3 regions of the Photobacterium makurazakiensis genome follow, and region 2 is predicted to be linked to each of the others. Evidence: riboswitches for the same ligand, from Rfam matches in the RefSeq annotation. Region 2 holds a riboswitch; each other region holds the start of a gene.
What was found. Region 2 has a riboswitch for lysine ahead of lysC (lysine-sensitive aspartokinase 3). Riboswitches for the same ligand answer to the same signal wherever they lie in the genome.
Positions count from the first base shown of each region.

Region 1: another riboswitch for lysine. It lies ahead of L4D09_RS23460 (Na+/H+ antiporter NhaC family protein); the one in region 2 lies ahead of lysC (lysine-sensitive aspartokinase 3).
Region 3: another riboswitch for lysine. It lies ahead of L4D09_RS01865 (Na+/H+ antiporter NhaC family protein); the one in region 2 lies ahead of lysC (lysine-sensitive aspartokinase 3).

Region 1 is NZ_JAKJSJ010000063.1:32,065-39,406, reverse strand. It holds partial or broken gene L4D09_RS23465 (glycoside hydrolase family 18 protein) at 1-1,693, opposite strand, end outside; lysine riboswitch at 2,327-2,504, shown strand; gene L4D09_RS23460 (Na+/H+ antiporter NhaC family protein) at 2,623-4,119, shown strand; gene L4D09_RS23455 (saccharopine dehydrogenase) at 4,138-5,202, shown strand; gene L4D09_RS23450 (magnesium transporter) at 5,265-6,611, opposite strand; gene L4D09_RS23445 (DoxX family protein) at 6,777-7,247, opposite strand.
Region 2 is NZ_JAKJSJ010000014.1:138,450-145,791, reverse strand. It holds gene metH (methionine synthase) at 1-623, shown strand, start outside; gene lysC (lysine-sensitive aspartokinase 3) at 694-1,986, opposite strand; lysine riboswitch at 2,186-2,372, opposite strand; gene L4D09_RS07220 (pyridoxal-phosphate-dependent aminotransferase family protein) at 2,623-3,741, shown strand; gene L4D09_RS07215 (PglL family O-oligosaccharyltransferase) at 3,814-5,559, opposite strand; gene uvrA (excinuclease ABC subunit UvrA) at 5,682-7,342, opposite strand, start outside.
Region 3 is NZ_JAKJSJ010000009.1:338,161-345,502, forward strand. It holds gene hisH (imidazole glycerol phosphate synthase subunit HisH) at 1-504, shown strand, start outside; gene hisA (1-(5-phosphoribosyl)-5-[(5-phosphoribosylamino)methylideneamino]imidazole-4-carboxamide isomerase) at 525-1,259, shown strand; gene hisF (imidazole glycerol phosphate synthase subunit HisF) at 1,271-2,044, shown strand; gene hisIE (bifunctional phosphoribosyl-AMP cyclohydrolase/phosphoribosyl-ATP diphosphatase HisIE) at 2,041-2,673, shown strand; gene L4D09_RS01855 (YoaK family protein) at 2,759-3,421, opposite strand; gene L4D09_RS01860 (thymidine kinase) at 3,791-4,369, opposite strand; gene L4D09_RS01865 (Na+/H+ antiporter NhaC family protein) at 4,618-6,213, opposite strand; lysine riboswitch at 6,312-6,494, opposite strand; gene L4D09_RS01870 (H-NS family histone-like protein) at 6,880-7,275, shown strand.

The DNA.
Region 1 (7,342 bases), on a different contig from region 2:
TGTCACCGCTGAAGTAAACACCAGTCTGGTCGTTGTAATAGTAGTCAGCATTTACCGTTTGGTCGGTATAAAGTGCAAAGCCGTTTTCCCCTTTCAGGTTTTCCCCCGCCATGTTGGCATACAGATCGTAGCTTTCGACTATCGCACTTTCGTGGGAACCAAATACCGTGGTGTCGCTCACACCGATAGCAGAGCTCGGAACACCTGGCTCTTGAATTATGCCTTGCTTACCACGGTGATAGTTGGCGATACCCAGCATGATACGTTCAGATTCAACGCCATAGCCTTTCAGGATTTTGATGGCCTTCTCTGCACTATTTCCACCATTCTCACCAATGTAGCTGTTGCCGTATAGGTTGGTTTGGTGTCCCAACTGGTTAGGCGTGAATGCTCCCCAGTAGTCATAGTTCATTAAGTAAATGTAATCGAGGATACCGCTAGCGCCGGCTAGGGTTTTATAGTTGTCGGCCCCGATCAGCGCCATGTATTCTTCAGTTGCTCCAACGGCACTTGAGATCTCGATATCCTGTAGCCCTTCACTGTCCAGCGCAGTACGCATAGCTTGGATCAGTTTGACGTAGTTATCGGCATCATTTGGTGTTTTGGCACCAGATTCACCACCGTGACCAGGGTACTCCCAGTCGATATCGACGCCGTCAAATCCCCATTTCTTAATGAATTCTACGATAGAGTCGACAAACACCTGACGGGTTTCAGGGGCTGCAGCCATACGGTGGAAAGGTTCAGATAGGGTCCAGCCGCCGATGCTCAGCGCAAGTTTCACTTCAGGGTTTTGTTTTTTCAGTTCTAGCATCTGACCAAGTAACCCACGTACGTTACTTGGGTTAAGGCCATCGTAGTTTGTTTTGTTGGTACCGTGGTAGAAGGGGATCCAGAGCATGTCATCTTGACGCTGGCTTATGGCACTTTGCAGCCCAGCATTTATATCTAGCATGGCTATTTCATGCTCATTGAGCTCTAGAGCTTCACACGCCTGAGCGACAGTTTCAGCCTTTGAGCCTTGATCGCCACAAATGCCGAGGAAAGAGTAAACGAGCTTGCCATATGCCGTTGGGTCGATGGCCTCTAGGCTAAATTGGCGGTCATACTGGGCCCATTCTGAAACATAGCCAGTGACCAATTTGTTTGAGTTACGTTCAAGCACGGCTTCGGTGCCCATAGTGCCTGTTTTGATATCACCCTCATCGTTGTAGATAACGGTTTTTTGGGTCATCCCTTCTAGGCTGTTTTCATAGTCAAAGGGTAATACGGCTTTACCGGTTAAGGTGATATTACGGTAGGCATTCGTTGTACCGAGTGTCGATGTGACAGCGACTCTGGCCATGACCTCTTGTTGTTCGGCAATCATTTGAACGGGGACTTCTATTTCGCCTTGAATTGTCGCATGATCATTCCAGTCATCGTGGTTATTGATGGTAAAATCATCTCGTTCTTGGCAGCCGACTTTTTCGTTGTCGACGTAGTAGCAGGCTTTGCTGGGTACTTTACCCCAGCTAATGTCAAACGCGATGATGGTTTCATTACGATCTTGGGTTTCCGGTGTTCGGTAGTTGAGCGTTACGAGAGTTGATCTCACCATGTTATTGGAAATTTCTGGCGGGTTGCTCTCTGCCTGGGCATTCATTGATAATGCAGCGGCAATTACCGTTAACGCGATTTTACTTTTGTTCATTTCATACCTTTTCTATTGTTTGGATAAATCACTTATTCTTATTGGTAACCAAATAAGGTGAGTGTTTAGTTTCCGGATGTATGGCATGGATATCACGTTAATTATTCTTAAGTTAGTTATACTTTTTGCACGGCGAGAGCGGCTTAATGTTGGTTAATGATATTTCATATAGGTTGGGTTAAGAGAGGTGTTATTAACTACATCGGTTTGTGGTCTTTTTGCTTTGACAAGAGCTTCGGAATCAGAACCCAATATCCCCACTGTTATTTAATACGCCTTATTCTGTCGAGTTTTTAGACGTTCTATAAATCTTTTAATAGCCTCTTTTACTTTAATTTACAGAAGCCTCTTTTTCTGCTTTATACGTAATTATGCGTGTATGTTTAGGAGGAGATATCACGCTTATGAGCATAAGCTTTGACGATGAAGCCCAAGAGCAATTTTACTTGCAGGGTATTTACTCATATCGGGCGGCATTTGTTATCAAAAGCGACGAATTAGTATTTGATAATATTAAATATTTGTTTTGTGAAATATTTAATGTGATCTGCGTCACACTTATTGCTCGTAGTGATTAGATTTGGATAAATGTATGTTTTATTCATTATATAGCAGGACATTATTCAGTCTTTGCTTGAAAGTAGAGGCGCATTGCCTATGAGTAATTTAGTGAAGGCCGACAGCCAGTGAAGCTAAATGAAAGGAGTCAGTGCCGAAGTAGTCGAGGTTGTCATCCTTGCTGCTGGGGTTGTTCTTAAGAGGAATAACACTGTCATCTCAGCCAGATCTGAGATGGGGAGCTACAACAAATTTGATATTAGAAACGAACGAACTATCGCTCCTATCTTGTAAAGCCTTTGTCTGTAAAACACTCCTGAACACCCTTCCTCTTTATCATTTTGATATCGTTTTACAGGAGAAATTTACGTATGGCTGATTACGGATTATTGTCCATCGTACCTGCCGTGTTAGCGCTTATACTCGCTTTTACCACTCGGCATGTTGTTTTAGCTTTAGGTGTTGCGGTAATAAGTGGCATGCTGATCCTTACCAAAGGTCACCCCGTTGATACCGCCCTGATGTTTTTGACGGACGGACCGTTTACCCAACTAGCCCAAACCAGTAATGCGCAAATTATTATTGTTATTACTATCATTTCAGGTTTTATTTATTTGGTTGAGCAAAGTGGTGGCATGTCTGCTTTTTCAACCATGGCGACCCGTTATGTTTCATCGCCGATAAAGGCGCAACTCGCGACGTGGGCGACGGGTATCGGTATATTTTTTACCGACTCAGGTAACTCGCTCATTTTAGGCCCGATGTTTGCGCCGATTTATCAAAAGCTGAAACTGAGTAAAGAGAAGCTGGCTTTTATTATTGACTCAACGTCATCTCCAATTTGTGTATTGATCCCGATTATTAGTTGGGGTGTATATTCACAAGGCTTAATTGAAAATGCTTTTGATAATATGGGGCAGCCCGTTGATGGCTTTTCTACCTTCCTGCAGGTTATTCCTTATCAGCTTTATGCCTTGCTTGCGCTGTTCAGTGTACCGGTTTACGCGGTTCTGAAAAAAGATTGGGGGCCAATGGCTGAAGCAGAGTTTAAGGCTCAACAAAGTACCGAGATTACCGCTGAGCCAGCAAACGCAAGCGCGGTTAAATCAGCTTCTATCTCGCTGATCCTGTTTCCACTATCAGTGCTGTTTGGTTCTCTAATCGTGCTGTTTACCTATAACTATCACTTACATGGTGGGATTAGCGGGCCAGTGATCCGTGCGACCTTAGGTACGAGTTACTTGATAGCATCCATTACAGCGATTGCTTATTACGCCTATACCAAAACCATGACCGCATCAGCAGCTTTTAATACTTTTGTCGCGGGTATGCAGCGTATCATGCTAATTTTGATCATCTTGCTACTTGCATGGACGCTAGGCGATATTTGTAAATCACTAGGGACCGGCGATTATATTAGCCAAGTAATGAATGACCGTTTACCGGTATTCTTGTTACCAGCTCTGATTTTTATTATCGGTAGTTTTATATCAGTGGCAACAGGCTCGTCATGGGGCACATTTGCCATTTTGATCCCGATTGCCGTGCCTGTCGCAAGTGCATTAGGTGCCGACCCTCTGATTTGTATCGGCGCAGCGCTGAGTGGCGGTATGCTAGGTGATCATTCTTCGCCGATTTCAGACACGACTATCTTGAGTTCAATGTCGACTGGTTGTGATCATGTATCGCATGTACGCACCCAGTTCCCCTATGCCATTTTGACAGGTGTAACAGCAAGCATTGGTTTCATGGTGGCAGAAATTACCCGTAGCCCGTACACCATTATCTTGGCTGGATTATTACAAGTTGCACTTATTATATTGATGGTGCGTCGTCAGGCTGCAAATAGCCCTGCAGTACCCGCTTAAAATTAAAAAGGAATTATCATGAAAACGCTATTTTGGCTCCGAGATGAAGTAAAAGTTGGAGAACACCGTACTGCGCTTACACCGAGTGGTGCACGAGATTTGATTGCTGCGGGTGCGAACGTAACCGTTGAACGGAGTACGACCCGTATCTTCTCTGATCAGGCTTATGTTGACGTAGGTTGTGAACTTGCAGATACCCATAGTTGGGTCGAAGCACCTGAGCACGCCTACATTCTTGGCCTTAAAGAGTTAGCGGAAGCCGATTTTGCACTTAAGCATCAGCATATTTACTTTGCCCATGCGTTTAAAGGCCAAGATGAAGCTCGCCAAATTTTATCTCGTTTCCAGGCTGGTGGCGGCCAGATCCTCGATCTGGAGTTTTTGCAAGATGAACTTGGCAAACGAGTGAGTGCTTTTGGTTACTGGGCAGGCTACGTGGGTGCCGCAATTGGCCTATCTGGTTTCATTCATCATTTACAGTGTAAAGATGACTACCCTGCGGTAAGCAGTTATCCAGACCGTTCTCAGTATCTTGCTGCCTTAAGTGAGCAAGTCGCAGGTTTATCAGAGCAGCCGCGCGTATTAGTTATTGGCCAGTTTGGTCGCTGTGGCCGAGGTGCTCTTGACCTATTTGCCGATCTTGGTGTTGAAGCTGATGGATGGGATATCGAAGAGACTAAAGCGGGCGGCCCATTTATAGCCATTAATGATTACGACATTTTGGTCAACTGTGCGTATCTTGCTGAAGGCACACCTCCGTTTATCACTAAAGCAAGTTTAGGTGCGTCACCACGCTTGAGCATGGTCAGTGATGTGAGTTGTGATCCGAATAATCAGGATAATCCAATTCGTATATACAGCCAATGTACCAAACTGACGAAGCCGATCATTGAGTCAGATGTTGCAGGTATCCGTGTACAGGCTGTTGACCATTTACCGACGGTATTACCAAAAGAAAGTAGTGAAGATTTTGCTGGGCAGCTATTGCCGCATTTATTGACCTTGTGTAAAGGTGAAGACCCGCAAGGCGTATGGGCTAGGGCTCGCGACTTTTACTCATCAGCATTGACCTTGGTTTCATAAAACGGGTTGATAAGAAACTGCAAAGCCGAGTGTATTGATGACACTCGGCTTTTTTGTTGATGTTAGATAAGTAATAGTTTGGCGGTACCAAGGAAAGCGAAAAAGCCCACCACATCGGTAACGGTTGTCAGAATAACCGAGCCCGCCAAAGCCGGGTCGAGTTTGAGTTTTTCCAGTGCAACTGGGATCAGAACGCCAAATAGGGCGGCGGTAATAATGTTCACTACAATCCCCACCGCGATGATGATGCCAATGGTGGGTGACTGAAACCATAAACCCGCCATCAGTCCTATTAATACCGCCCATAGCACGCCGTTGAGAAAGCCTATCCCAAATTCGTTTCGCAGTAATGACCAGCGGTTACCCGCAGTGACTTGATTTAGCGCCATACCACGGATCATCAAGGTTAAGGTTTGGCTACCCGCAATGCCACCCATCGAGGCGACAATCGGCATTAAGATCGCGAGAGCAACAACTTGAGCGATGACATCTTCAAACAAGCTGATGGTCATCGACGCAAGCACCGCAGTCATGAGGTTGATCCCCAGCCAGACCGCACGCCTTTTGGCACTTTTGGTTATAGGGGCGAATAAGTCATCCTCTTCACTCATACCAGCATTGGCCATTAAGGTGCTTTCATAATTCTCACGCATTAAGTCAAGAGCAAGATGGAGGTCAATTTCGCCGACTAAGGCTAGGTTCTCATCGACGATAGGTAAGCCAATGCGTTGGCTGTGCTCTATCGCTTCAACGGCTTCTGCTAATGAGGCGTCATCTTCTAAAACCAAGCATTCAGTATCGGCAATATTACTAAGTTTTTCGTGCGGCTCTGCTTCTATTAACTGCTGATAGTTGATTGCCCCCACGAATTTTTTACTGCGGGTAACAACATATATGGATGCAGGATAATGGTAGCCGTAACGTTCAAGTAATACTTTAGCTCGCTTAACCGAGATCCCCTGAGGCAATGAGATGACCTTCGGGTTGGCATAACGGCCGATTTGGTCTTCGCTGTATTGGTTTGCGCGGTCAAACAGTTCGAGATCTTCTTTACTCAGCAGTTCAATGGCGCGTTCAATGATTTCTTCTGGTAGCGAGTCTGCCCACTCGATCAATGACAAGTTATCGAGCTTGGCGAGGACTAAGTCGAGTTCAGCTTCACTGAGCGATTGGATCACCCACTCTCGCGTATCGGCACGCATTGCCGTTAACACGTCAACATGGTCGTTCAGTGGGAGTTGGCGCCAAAGCTCCATACGCTGATCGAGGGGAAGCGCTTCGAATAGGGTTGCGAATGCTCCAGCTTCCAACTGTTGAATTTCTGGCTCATTAAATATCTGACGCTGTAAATCGGTATCAGCGGCAGAAATTCGTTCTATTAGCAGGCTTAAGTCGATGGTGTTGCTCATGCAGTTTTCCTTGTTGCGAACGCAAGCAGCTAGCAATTCTTTAGGTTTATTGTTTTTAATTATTGAAATGCTAAGAGTATGGTTTTATGAGCAAAATAAAAAGCCAGAATAAGCATATTCTGGCTTTCATTTATACAAGGGGGAGGGGAGGTAGTCGATAACGACTTAAATGATTGCTGCGGAGCCTTGCTGATGGCGTTTTTGTAGTAACAAATTATCAAGCCCGAGCTTACCAGCACCTGATACCGCCAATGAAATCGACATCGCCAACAGCGCCAAGCCAAACTCATAGCCGCCGTTAGACATAAATAAACCGTTATCAAGGTGTACGGTAACAATAGCAACAACCATGGTTACAGCCAGTACCAATGCGGTTGGGCGAGTTAGCAAGCCAACTAGAATAAATAGACCACCAAAGAATTCGGCACCACCAGCCATCAGTGCCATCAGAAATCCTGGTTCAAGACCAATGGATGCCATCCACTTGCCTGTGCCTTCAAGACCATGCCCACCAAACCAGCCAAATAACTTTTGAGCGCCGTGTGCCATGAAGATGATACCTGCAGGGATGCGTAACATCAGTGGTGACCATGATGATGCGGATGAAAGTGTCTGTTTAACCAATGTATTGCTCATAACGTTTTCCTTTTGGGCCGAACTCGTCCATAAGTGCAGACGGCGATTAAAAGTAGTTTTTCTGTATTATTTAAAGCTAGTGTAAGAAGGTGGCG
Region 2 (7,342 bases):
AATCTCGAACCCAAGTTGCAAAAGTTTTGCATAACTTACGTCAACAAACTGAGAAACCGAAAGGCTATAACTACTGTTTATCTGATTATATCGCCCCGAAAGAGAGCGGTAAGAAGGATTGGATAGGTGCGTTTGCGGTGACTGGTGGTATCGGTGAGCGTGAACTTGCTGATGAGTATAAAGCGCAAGGTGATGATTATAATGCCATTATGATCCAAGCGGTTGCCGACCGTCTCGCAGAGGCTTTCGCTGAATATTTGCATGAGCAGGTGCGTAAAGACATTTGGGGCTATGCGATTGATGAGAACCTTTCCAATGATGATTTGATCAGGGAAAAATATCAGGGGATCCGTCCAGCGCCTGGTTATCCAGCCTGTCCTGAGCATACTGAGAAAGGTAGCCTTTGGGAGCTATTGAATGTTGAAGAAACCATTGATATGTCTTTAACCTCTAGCTATGCAATGTGGCCGGGTGCATCTGTTTCTGGTTGGTATTTCTCACATCCGGATTCGCGCTATTTTGCGATCGCTCAGATCCAAGAAGATCAGCGTGATAGCTATGCAGATCGTAAAGGTTGGGGCTTGTTGGAAGCTGAGAAGTGGCTTGGTCCAAACTTGCAGTGATCTCGTGGGTACATAGATGAGAAAGGCGCTCTTTGAGCGCCTTTTTTGTATCGTAAGGTTGAACTTTTAGTTATTCGAAAAGCTCTTTGTGCAGTGCCTTAATCACATCTTTTGAGTCGCTAGTTTTAACAAGGAAGCAAAGGTTGTGCGGGCTCGCGCCATAGCAAATCATACGTAGATTATAATCTTCGAGGGTATTAAATACCTGCTTAGCCGAGCCTTTAGTTGCACTCATCTGGTTACCAATAAGTGCTACAAGGCAAAGGTCCTGTTCGACTTCAACGCGGCATAACTGACTAAGGGCTTCAATCGCGGCATCGGGTAGGCTTGGTGCACCGCCGCTGGTATCGGTTTGATCGAGCGTCAAAGATACGCTGACTTCAGAGGTCGTGATCAGATCGACAGATATTTTATGCTCAGCCAAAATACGGAATACTTCAGCGAGAAAACCATAGGCGTGAAACATATTTAGGCTGGTTAAAGTAACCATCGTTTGATTGCAACGTAGGGCAAGGGCTCTAAATAACGGCGCTTCTGAAACACTTTCTCTTATCCAAGTTCCACCTTTTTCTGGTGCTTTTGATGATCCAATAAAAACGGGGATCTGCTGGCGAACTGCGGGTAGTAACGTTGATGGATGGAGAATTTTTGCACCAAAATTCGCCATTTCAGAGGCTTCGCTGAAGCTGATTTCTTGAATCGGCTTTGCATTGGCAGCAATGCGTGGATCAGTACTGTACATGCCTGGGACATCGGTCCAAATCTCAAGAGTATCTGCACGTAATGCTTCTGCGATAAGGGCGGCACTGTAATCACTACCACCACGACCAAGAGTTGTAGTGTTGCCAAGTGCATCGGATCCGATAAAGCCTTGAGAGACAACAATGCTATCGGCCAGCAGTGGTTGTAGTTGGGTCTCCGCCAGTTGCTGGATTGTATTGATATCGGGAATAGCCTTACCAAATTGGCTATCCGTTCGCATGACTGGGCGAATATCGAAACGCTGTGCGTTAGCACCCATTTCAATCAGAATTTGGCTGAAGAGGTGAGTAGAAAGTAGCTCACCGTGTGACACTAGTTGATCAGTTAACGCTTTAGAAGGCGCAGTCGCTGCTTGCTCAGCAAGAGCTGCAACGTTATCAAGCAACAACGCGATCTCGGCAGAAACGCTGTCGGGCTGTGACAGGTTGTTGATAATTGTTTGATGGGTTGCTTGAAGTTGCTGTAGCCGTTGTAAGCGTTGTTCGCTATCTGCAATTCCATTTGCTAGTTCAACCAAAAGGTTGGTGACGCCAGAGCACGCACTGATCAAAACAACCCGAGCTGAAGGGTTATTTTTGACGATGGCTGCACTACGGCTCATGGCGGCATGATCGGCTACGCTGGTGCCGCCAAATTTCGCTACGGTAATGGGTGGAGGAATAGGTGTTGCATTATCTATGATGCTCAAAGCGAGTCTCCCAGTTTAAAATTATAAAACCAATACAGGGGAATGACTCGGGATGTAGATCCCGACGACCATGTCAGGAGAGCAATAAGGTAGGATTGCACACGTATGCACAATAACCAGAAGCTCCCCACTTTTTTATCCAAATATAAAAAAGTGACAGCTAGAAGGATTCAACCTTCATAGCCGATATGGCATGCCCCCTGTCATGTCATATCTCGGCGCTACTCCCCCTCTCTAGACTGCCTCGGGGTGGGGCCCCGCAATCGTAGATACCTGGGTAACGCTCCTCTTCTGTTTTTACTTGATGTTATTCTCACATCAAGGTGAACAAAAAACGATCTCCATTGAAGCGGATTTGTTATTGTCTTGTCAATTGTTGCCTGAAAAAATATGTAAAAAAAATGAAAGAAATTGTACGGATGAATAAGACAAGCTCGATTGGCTGAATTATAAACGCTATAAGCATAACGAAGAGAGACCTGATATAGTCTTTGGTACCTTACAACAATAGGCAAATGCCAACTTAGTTACTATCAGGGAGAATCAATAATGACAATAGGCAGTTTTTATCCACCGCAGCGCACTTTAATGGGTCCTGGCCCATCTGATATTTACCCTCAGGTTTTGCAGGCGCTAAGCCGCCCTACGATTGGACACCTTGACCCATTGTTTATTGGCATGATGGATGAACTTAAACAGTTGCTTCAGTATGCTTTCCAAACCGAAAATACGTTTACCATTGCCGTATCAGCGCCGGGTAGCGCAGGTATGGAAGCCTGCTTTGTTAATTTGGTAGAGCCTGGTGATAAAGTGATTGTCTGCCGTAACGGTGTGTTTGGCGATCGCATGCGAGAAAACGTTGAGCGTTGTGGTGGCGTGGCTGTCATGGTTGATTGTGCATGGGGTGAAGCCGTATCACCAGCATTGGTCGAGGCGACCTTAAAAGAGCATATTGATGCAAAGGTTGTTGCTTTTGTTCATGCTGAAACCTCTACGGGGGCATTAAGTGATGCAGAGGCGATTGCTAGAATTGCCCGACAGTATGATTGCCTAACGATTGTGGATGCCGTGACATCGCTTGGTGGTGTGCCGCTATTGGTGGATGAATGGCAACTTGATGCTGTGTATTCTGGCAGCCAGAAATGTTTATCGTGTGTGCCGGGTCTATCGCCGTTAACCTTTTCGGAACGAGCGGTTGAAAAGATTCAAAGCCGTACGACCCCAGTGCAAAGTTGGTTCTTAGATCAAAGCTTGGTATTGGGCTACTGGAGTGGTGAAGGTAAGCGTAGCTATCACCATACTGCGCCAGTAAATAGCCTATATGCACTGCATGAAGCTTTGGTTTTGTTAAAGAATGAAGGGTTGGAAAATGCTTGGCAGCGTCATAAAGATGCTCACCTTGAATTACGTGAAGGGCTAGAAAAGCTTGGCATTGAATTCGTGGTTAATGAAGCTGACCGCCTACCGCAATTGAATGCAATATATATCCCACAGGGCGTTGATGATGCCTTAGTGCGGAAAACACTCCTAGAGCGCTATAACTTAGAAATCGGTGCGGGTTTAGGTGCCCTTGCTGGCAAGGCGTGGCGTATTGGCTTGATGGGGTATGCCGCAAGAAGTGAAAATGTTGCTCTTTGCTTACGTGCCTTAGAAACGACGTTGAAATAATACCAATCTAGGTAAGCATGATTAAAATAAAAACGGCTACCCTTGGGTAGCCGTTTTTGTTTATCTTTTTAGCTATTCACTCGTAGGGCTTGCTGCTGATTTAGGAGCCACTTCTGGTAAATCGAATGTTCTGTCTGGAAATAAATAAAGCGCTTCTTGTTGAATTTGCGTGGCAAGATCAAGCTGGCCAAGATGAACATATGCTGCGATTAAATTGGTATAAAGTGCAGGGCGAGGCCATAGCTTGGCTTTATTTTGTGCCCAATTAATATACTCATTAATGAGCTGATCATTCTTGGTGGCAGCCCCAAGTTGCAGCTGCGTTAAATGTAAATTCCATTCGAAACGGTTTTGCCAAGCCCAAGGGTTATTGACGCCCATAAGATAATCAATATTCACTGGCTGGGTGGTTTCATATTTTGTTAGCAGGTAGCCTGAATACAGCGTTGTTGCCATATAACTGGTAACCATGAGCGGCAGTAAGATCACAGCTGTTTTTATCGAGGCGACATAATGCAGTTTAAGCTTATGGTATTTCGCGGTTAGGTTATCGACCCAATAAATAAGAATGATGAAAATAACCCAGTGCACCAGTGAGTGATAGAACGGGTACTCAAGTTGTGAATGCAGGGTGATTGGAAAAAACAGTCCTATCAACGCCAATTGTGTACCATCGCGGGCTTTTTTGACCTTAAAAAAGACCGCCGTTGCTGCTATCAGTAATGCCAACAGTGGAATGATCCCCCCTTCGGCAGCCCAATAGGCTAATTCATTGTGCGGGTGATCCAATGATGCCATCCCATAAGGACGTTCAGGGTTTTCATCACGCCATTGGGCTGTTTGAACGATATAGCCGACTTCAAATTTTCCGTAGCCATAACCTGTTAGCGGTTTGTTGAAAAACATTTCTACGGCTTGGGGGATATGCATCGCACGGGGACTGACTAAACTGAGGCGCTCTTCTTTTGCCTCCCAGCCCGTTGATGAATTAATGTTCCATGACACACTTAGGCCTAAGACGATCATTAATAACCACATGCGGCACTGGGCTTTTGCAGCAAAGCGGTGTAGGTATGGCAAGATCAGCAGCGTGCCGACTGCGGCACTCAGCCAGCCGGTTCGCGAGCTGAGAACAACGAGAATTGGTAATATTACGACAGGGGTGAGTAATAAGATCAATTGTTGCCATGACCACTTTCCTCGATACATAGGGATACGCGCTAATAAATAGGCGGATAAAATTAACCCTGTCGCAAGGAAGCTTGCCATTACATTTGGTTGCTGGAAAATACCATAAGGACGGTTAGCAACGGTGTCGTAACCAATTGGATTACCGGGCTCAAGCAGAAAAAACTGTACCCAGCCAAATAGGGCTTCAATCCAAACGCTAAGCAAGATCAGCCAAAGTAAACGCTGGCGCTGTTTTTGGGTAAAGGCAAATTGTTGTAACCCTACAAAGAAGAGGAAACCGGCCCATACGCCTAAGATCCGAGGGGTACTTTCGGCTACGGCGGCATTGGGGTAGAACAAAGGAAAACTGAGCATCAAGCAGCAGACAAAAAGCACTAAAGTCAGGCGAGAATATCGCCATATACGTTGTCGGCAGATTTCGAGTAACCCAAACGCAATAGCAAAACTAAAAGGTATCCAGCTCGCGGCATTAAAAGAGAGCTCTAATCCTGCTCCCCCAGGGTTGTGTTGGAAGTAGTGCATCGCAAGTAAAAACAGACACCCCATGGAAATCAAAAAGGGTTTGACCATTGGTTTACTGATCCTCTGCTCGGCTAACTTGGTGCCTTGTACTTGTAACACTGTCATGCTGCTTCCAATCGATATCGCGACAATTAAAATGTAAACCGGGCTAATTGCCCGGCCTACAACGTATTACCAATCTGTATGAATGTGACTCATTTGATTGGTATTTGATGCCTCTTTACTGACTATTCTACTGGGACGAGAGCAGGTAGCAAAGGTTTCAAGAATCGCGCGGTATGAGAACCCTTAACCAGCGCGACTTGCTCGGGGGTACCCGTCGCAATAATTTCACCACCGCCGTAGCCACCTTCTGGGCCTAAATCGATGATCCAGTCTGCGGTTTTAACCACATCGAGATTATGCTCGATAACAACAATGGTATTACCATGGTCACGTAAGCGATGTAATACCGTCAACAATTGTTGGATATCATGGAAGTGCAAGCCAGTGGTTGGCTCATCCAAAATATACAGGGTTTGCCCCGTATCTCTTTTGGATAGCTCACGAGCCAGCTTAACCCGTTGCGCTTCACCACCGGATAAGGTCGTTGCTGCCTGACCTAGGCGGATATACGATAAACCGACATCGACCAATGTTTGAAGTTTTCTTGCAATCGCTGGAACTGCATCAAAAAATTCGCGTGCATCTTCAACTGTCAGCTCGAGCACTTCATCAATGGTTTTACCTTTATAGCGTACTTCCAATGTTTCTCGATTGTAGCGTTTACCTTTACAGGCATCACACGGCACATAGACATCGGGAAGGAAGTGCATTTCCACTTTTATTACGCCATCCCCCTGACAGGCTTCACAGCGCCCACCTTTCACATTAAAGCTGAATCTCCCTGGCTTATAACCACGCGAACGAGATTCCTGCGTGCCTGCAAATAGCTCGCGGATAGGCGTGAAAATACCAGTATAAGTGGCAGGGTTTGAGCGTGGTGTGCGACCTATTGGGCTCTGGTCAATATCAATGACTTTATCGCAATGCTCTAAATCTTGAATTTCTCGATAAGGAGCCGCATCACCAGACGTTGCGCCATTTAGTCGGTGGTGGGCTATTTTGAAAAAGGTATCATTGATAAGTGTTGATTTACCCGAACCAGACACACCGGTAATACAGGTCAGCAGTCCTACTGGGATCTCCGCATCAACATTCTTCAGGTTGTTACCGGTTGCACCCAGTAATTTGACGGTTTTTTCTGGATTAAAAGCGACCCGTTGAGCGGGGACTTCGATAGCCATTTTACCACTCAAGTATTGGCCGGTCAGTGATGCTTCAGATGCTAGAATATCCTCAAGCTGACCTTCTGCAATGATACTGCCACCATGAACACCCGCGCCTGGGCCGATATCAATTACATGATCCGCGGTACGAATGGCATCTTCATCATGCTCAACCACGATGACGGTATTACCAAGGTCCCGTAAATGGGTCAGGGTTTTGAGTAGACGTTCATTATCACGCTGGTGGAGACCAATGGAGGGTTCATCCAGTACATACATGACACCGACTAAGCCTGCACCAATTTGACTTGCCAGTCGTATCCGTTGCGCCTCCCCTCCCGACAAGGTGTCAGCACTACGTGATAAGTTGAGGTAGTTAAGGCCCACATTAACTAAGAAATTTAAACGATCACCAATTTCTTTGAGGATCTTTTCTGCAATTTTGGCTTTTTGCCCACTCAGGCTTAATTGACCGAAGAAGTCTAGCGCTTCGCTGATGCTCATTTCACTGACATGCGGCAAAGTGGTATCGGCAATAAAGACATTGCGTGCTTCTAGGCGCAAGCGTGAGCCGTCACAGCTAGAGCAAGGTTTCTTTGAAACAAATTTAGAGAGATCTT
Region 3 (7,342 bases), on a different contig from region 2:
CTTCCCGGTGTGGGAACAGCAAGTGAAGCGATGAAAAACCTCGAGGAGCGTGATCTGATCAACCTGGTAAAACAGGTTGATAAACCACTGTTGGGCATTTGTCTCGGTATGCAGTTACTCGGCCAGCTATCTGAAGAGCAAGGCCAAAATGGGACTGAACTTGTATCATGCCTTGGTCTATGTGATGCGCCTGTGAAAAAAATGGAGGTCGGTGAATTACCGCTACCTCACATGGGTTGGAACACTATCACGCCAGAAGCAGATCACCCGCTATTTAAAGATATACCTGCGGGCAGTTATTTCTACTTTGTTCACAGCTACGCCATGCCTGTCTTTAATATGGAAAATAGCCAAACCAATGGCGGCCGTACTATCGCCCGCAGTGATTATGGCAACGCCTTCACCGCTGCAGTGCAGAGCGGTAATTACTTTGGCGTGCAGTTTCACCCTGAACGTTCAAGCAAAGCAGGCTCACAGCTGATTCAGAATTTTCTTGAAATGTAAGGACACCAAAAGGATTTGTTATGATTATTCCCGCGCTAGATTTAATTGAAGGTCAGGTTGTCCGCCTGTTTCAAGGTGACTATGGCAAGGTAACCGAATATAAGGTCGACCCAGCCGAGCAATTTAATCTCTATCATCAAGCTGGTGCAAACTGGCTTCACCTTGTCGACCTTACTGGTGCCAAAGATACTTCAGCTCGTCAGCTTAATTTAATTCAGCAGCTACTTGCCAGCACACCAGCCAATATTCAAATTGGTGGTGGTGTTCGCACCGAGCAAGACGTCGCAGATCTGCTCAATGCTGGCGCACAACGTGTCGTGATCGGCTCCACGGCGGTTAAACAGCCTGAGCTTGTTAAAGGCTGGATGGAAAAATATGGTCCTGAGCACATCGTGCTAGCACTGGATGTCAACATTGATGCTAACGGCAATCGTAAAGTCGCAGTATCTGGTTGGCAGGAAGATTCAGGAGTGACGATTGAAGCACTACTGGACGATTTTCTTAAAGTCGGATTGAAGCACGTGCTGTGCACCGACATTTCACGCGACGGTACACTGGAAGGGTCAAATGTAGAGCTGTACATCGATCTGTGTCAGCAATACCCACAGGTACAGTTCCAGTCATCCGGTGGCATTGGCTCGCTAGATGATATTGCAGCCCTAAAAGGCTCTGGTGTGGCAGGGGTCATTGTTGGTCGGGCGCTATTGGACGGTAAATTTACTGCAGAGCAAGCTTTTACTTGCTGGAATGGATAAGGAGTAACACCATGCTAGCAAGACGTATTATTCCCTGCCTTGATGTCCGTGACGGTCAAGTCGTGAAAGGCGTACAATTTCGTAACCATGAAATAATCGGTGATATTGTACCTCTCGCCAAACGCTATGCCGAAGAAGGTGCCGATGAGTTAGTATTCTATGATATTACCGCCTCGAGCGATGGTCGCGTAGTAGATAAAAGTTGGGTCGCCCGTGTCGCAGAGGTAATCGATATCCCATTCTGTGTCGCAGGCGGGATCAAGTCAGCTGAAGACGCGAGCCGTATTTTGCAGTTTGGCGCCGACAAGGTATCAATCAACTCACCGGCACTGGCCAATCCTGAACTCATCACCCAGCTTGCTGATAAGTTTGGTGTGCAGTGCATTGTTGTTGGTATCGACTCCTACTTCGATGCCGATACAGGTAGATATCAAGTCTACCAATTTACTGGTGACGAAAGCCGTACCAAAGCAACACGTTGGGAAACCCGTGATTGGGTTGAAGAAGTTCAGCGTCGTGGCGCAGGTGAAATTGTACTAAATATGATGAACCAAGACGGCGTTCGTAATGGCTATGACCTTACCCAACTGAATATGGTGCGCGATGTTTGCCATGTGCCACTTATTGCCTCGGGTGGCGCTGGTGAAATGGTGCACTTTGCCGATGCCTTCAACAAAGCGAATGTTGATGGCGCATTAGCAGCTTCAGTATTCCATAAACAAATCATTAATATCAATGAACTTAAGCAATACCTGAAACAGCAAGATGTGGAGATCCGACTATGAGCCTAACAAGCAGTATTAATTGGGATAAAGTAGACGGATTAGTCCCTGCTATTGTCCAAGACAACACCAGTGGCCAAGTCTTAATGCTTGGTTACATGAATGACGAAGCGCTGAATAAAACCCTTGAAACCAAGCAAGTTACATTCTGGTCGCGTACCAAAGAACGCCTTTGGACGAAAGGGGAAACCTCTGGCAATGTGCTGCAACTAAAAAGCATTAAGCTCGATTGCGATCAAGACACATTACTCGTGCAAGTTGACCCTATAGGTCCAACTTGCCACTTAAACACTACGACCTGTTTTGATGGCGATACTGCGCAAGAAGGCGAAGCACAACAGCCAGCCTTGGTGTTCCTTCATCAACTTGAACAAGTCTTATCTGCTCGTAAAGGTGCAGATCCTGACTCTTCATACACCGCAAGCCTTTATGCCCGCGGTACCAAACGTATTTCGCAAAAGGTGGGCGAAGAAGGCGTTGAAGTCGCGCTTGCGGCAACGTCGGGTGACAAGGCGGAGTTAGTTAACGAATCAGCAGATCTGATTTATCACCTTGTTGTCTTGCTACAAGATCAAGGGCTATCGTTGGCGGACATCACGAAGCGTTTAGAAGAAAGACACAACAAAGCATAACGCTTGCTGTCCACTTCACGAACAAAACAACCTTATGAGTATAAACAGCCAAGAGAGTGACTATTGGCTGTTTTTCTTCCCAACATCAGCGTCTAACTTTGGTGCGATAAAGAGAATAAGACAGCGCTAAAAACAAACAGAAGCTCGCTGGAACATACAACGCATAAAACTGAAGGTAATTAAAGGAGTAGGCCCCAAGCGCACCGCCAGAAATAAAGCCCAAGATAATTAACAGAAACAGTAACGCCTTTCTTTTATCAAATGTCTCACCCCTTATTTTTGCGCCAAGCATAATGCCTAAATCGGTAAATATTCCCGTCACATGCGTGGTTCGAATGACGGCACCGCTATATTTGGTCGCGAGTGCATTTTGTAGTCCACAAGCCGCAGAAGCCCAATATAGCCCACCAAAAGAGTTTTTAGTTAACAAATAAGCGGCACAAAAAAGAAAAATGGCTTCTAACGTCAGTACACCGCTGTAATTACGACTTAACTTTAGTGTGCCACCATGTAGAAAGTAGCCTGATATTGCAGAGCCAATAAGAAAACTAAATATGATCGCAAATAAATAAAATACATCACTCATTGAAGAGTTTACAAACCCAGTACCTACCAATGTCGCTGTACCGGATAAGTGTGAAACTGATTGATGCTGGAAACCCAATAACCCTGCAGCATTAATAAAACCAGCAACCAATGCGAGTACGAAAGCCCCAGACTCGACCCAACGGGGTAATTTAGATATCACGATATTCCTTAGATGTCAGGCCTCGTTTAGCGATATAGAGATGGCTAAATTTAGAGCGTGAGAAAAAGTGGGCTATCTTAAATCTGTTCAAGTAACTTGTTAAGTAATAATTATTGAGCGTAATACCCCCCAAAAACATCACTTCGGATAACTATGCGCTATTCTCCGGATAAAACATCAGCTTACCCGCATATGCATATTTATGAGTAATTTTACATGGCAAAATCAGAAAACTAAGATTAAGAAAAGTGGGAGAATTTACGAGGGAATAAATAAACAAGCCTCACGATTGTAAGGCTTATTTGTTTAAATAAGTGAACAAAACAAAAATGTAAGTGAACGGCTTACATTACATTCATCATTATTTTATTAACGACCGAGTGCTTCTTTGTAGTGTTTGCGACACACTGAGACATAGCGATCATTACCACCAATCTCAACTTGATCACCATCGGCAATTGCACGGCCAGTTTCATCTTGGCGGATCACCATATTTGCTTTGCGACCACAATGACAAATGGTTTTTAACTCAACCAACTTATCTGCCCAAGCCAGCAAGTAGCGGCTTCCTTCAAACAACTCACCACGGAAATCACTGCGTAAGCCATAACACAACACAGGAATATGGAGCTTATCGACGACTTCAGTTAATTGATATACCTGCTCTTTGGTTAAGAATTGGCATTCATCGATTAAAACACAGTCTATCTTTTGTGCATGCTGAATATCTTGAAGGCGTGCATACAAGTCATCAGCTGAGTTAAATAATTCAGCTTCTTCTTGCAAGCCAATACGTGAGCTAACTTTACCTTTGCCAAAACGATCGTCGATAGAGGCAGTAAAAATGACAGGTGTCATTCCACGCTCGCGATAGTTAAAAGAAGACTGTAACAGTGTGGTTGACTTACCCGCATTCATTGCAGAGTAATAGAAATACATCTGGGCCATTAAGCTTCCCTAGTCATACGATTGGTGCATAAAAACTGCCGAGATGCTACAGAAAAGCCATAGAAATTGAAAGGAGCAAGCGCAAGAGTCAGCACATTTCTTACAATTTTCATAGCGTTCTACTACTCATGCCGGCCAGTCATTAAGCAGCGCTTTACGGCGAGCGATTGTAGTTATTCACCCTAAGCCGTAACCATAAAAAAAGCCTGCAAAACGCAGGCTTTTCATTAACAATGTGGTTTAAGCCATTAAGCTTTCGCTGTCGCAACTTGTGGGCGACGCGACAACCAAGATAACGCTACACACGCTAAGATAAAGGCGAGTGTTGCTGTCATAAAGGCCACAGCAAGTGAACCTGTAAAGCCTAACACTAAGAAACCAATCGACGATACAACAGCCACAGACAACGCATAAGGTAGCTGAGTAGATACGTGATCGATATGGTGACAACGCGCGCCCGTCGACGACAAGATAGTCGTATCAGAAATCGGAGAACAGTGGTCACCAAAAACTGAACCTGCTAGTACTGCGCCCAGCATTGGTAACATAAGCATAATGTCGGTTGCCGCTGCTAAGTCACCTGCGATTGGCAGCATAATACCGAACGTACCCCATGACGTACCGGTAGAAAATGCCATAAAGCCAGCAAGCATAAATAAGATAACAGGTAGGAACATTGGGTTAATGCTACCTTCAACCAAGGTTGATAGGTATTTACCTGTTGCCATATCACTGATCACGCTACCAATACACCACGCAAACAATAAGATCAGAATCGCACCAAACATTGACTTAGCACCAATCCACAATGTTACAGCAACATCTGAAGCAGGAAGGCGCTGACGCAGCACTGGAATAAGGGCAGCAATAAATCCGATAGTACCACCATAAACAAGTGACATGCCTACATCGGTATTTTCAAAAGCGCCAAGAAGGTTAAATGCCAAACCATCAGCTGCAAGTGCTTGGTATCCTGTAAAGATCATAAAGAAGAAAGTGGCAAGGATAAGAGCAACAATTGGCATAACCAAATCAGCAACACGGCCATTTTGGCTTTCTTCAATTTCTAGTTCGTCATTTAAGTCTTTAGCACGCTTGTCTTCATCACCTTCATCGAAGCCACGGCAATGACTCGCATCTAGCTCATGCTTTCTCATTGGGCCCACATCAATCTGGAACCAAGCCACAACAAACACCATGATCAATGCAAAAACAGCATAAAAGTTCATCGGAGCCAACTGAACAAACGCGCCTAATGGCGTATATTCAGTCACACCATGTGATGCCAGAATGCCGCCAATCAGCGTAATAATGTATGCCCCCCAGCTTGATGCCGGCATTAGCACACACATTGGTGCAGCAGTTGAATCCAAAATATAAGCAAGCTTTGCACGTGAAACGTAATAGCGATCTGTTACTGGGCGTGAAATAGAGCCAACAGCTAAACTATTGAAGTAATCATCAACAAAAATGAAGACACCTAAGAATGCGGCTAATAACTTCGCACCACGCTTACTTTTAATTTTAGTCTGCGCCCACTCAGCAAATGCTCGTGTACCGCCAGAAAGCGTTAGCAAGGCTGTCGTCATTCCTAATAATACCAAGAACGCAACAATGCTCATATTCCAGCTGTTAATAGCACCGTCATCGATAAATAGCCCGAATGCCGTCGTGCCAATATAACTAGCTGTGTTTCCAATAGAAAAGTCTGTCAGCAAGAATGCACCAAGCACTACGCCGACACCCAAAGACACTAAGACGCGTCGGGTTAAAATCGCAAGAGCCAATGCTACCAAAGGTGGTAACAACGACATTGAGGAATGTGAAAAATCTACAATATTCATGATCTCTACTACAACCGATCCTGGTTGGAGATCTACTGTTGGCACGACTTCATGTCGTGATTAAGAGAGTGTAAGGAAGAGAAGTTACCCTTTTCCGACTCCACAGTAGCGCTCCATAGTTAATGTAATTATATACTATGGCAGTGCTGTCCCTATTCGGTGACAACCCCAGCAAACAAAGTTCGATAGCCTTATTTACTTCGGCATTAGCTCCTTTCATAAACCCTCATCGGAATCACCTCCGGTTTATTACTTATAGATAATGCGCCTCTACCCTTAGTCAAGGAATGGTTGATTCTACGGAATAGAAATCCGATTGCAACAACTTAACGTGAAAAAATTAACAGAAATAGTGAATAGTCTTGCTGCCATGGTTAAAAAAGACACAATACCCAAGTGAGCTTAAAGATAATTTAAAACAYGCCCATTTAATATGAAACAAATGGCAAATATAGTCACAAAAAAAGCCTTTTACTGAAGAATCTGACTGTAAATACCCATTACAATTTATTACAAATGAGAATTCTCCCCGCTAAATACAAAAAAAACAAATCAAGAATACATTTTTTATTTGTCATTCACTGACTAAAAGTATTATTATTGCAATTATAGAATTGTCACTGCTATTATTATTTTTATAGTTTTAGACCAACAGGAAATAAAAAAATGTCTGATGCAATGAAAGCACTATTAAACCTTCGTAGTCTTCGCGCACTTTCTCGTGAATATTCTCTAGAACAACTTCAGGAAGCACTAGAAAAGCTTCAAACAGTTGTTAGTGAGCGTGAAGAATCTGAAGCTGAAGAAATCGCGAAAGAAAAAGAACGTACAGAGAAACTAGCTCAATACCGTGAAATGCTTCTAGCAGACGGTATCGATCCAGAAGAATTACTTTCTAGCCTAAATAAATCACCAAAAGCAAAACGAGCTCAACGCCCAGCTAAATATAAGTTCATCGATGAAAACGGTGAAGAAAAAACGTGGACTGGCCAAGGCCGCACACCAAGCGCATTGAAAAAAGCACTTGATGAAGGTAAATCTCTAGAAGATTTCGAACTTTAATAACTTTACTCTTGTTGTTAAATTCTAATGAAAACCCAGTTTAAAACTGGGTTTTTTTGTTTCTAAC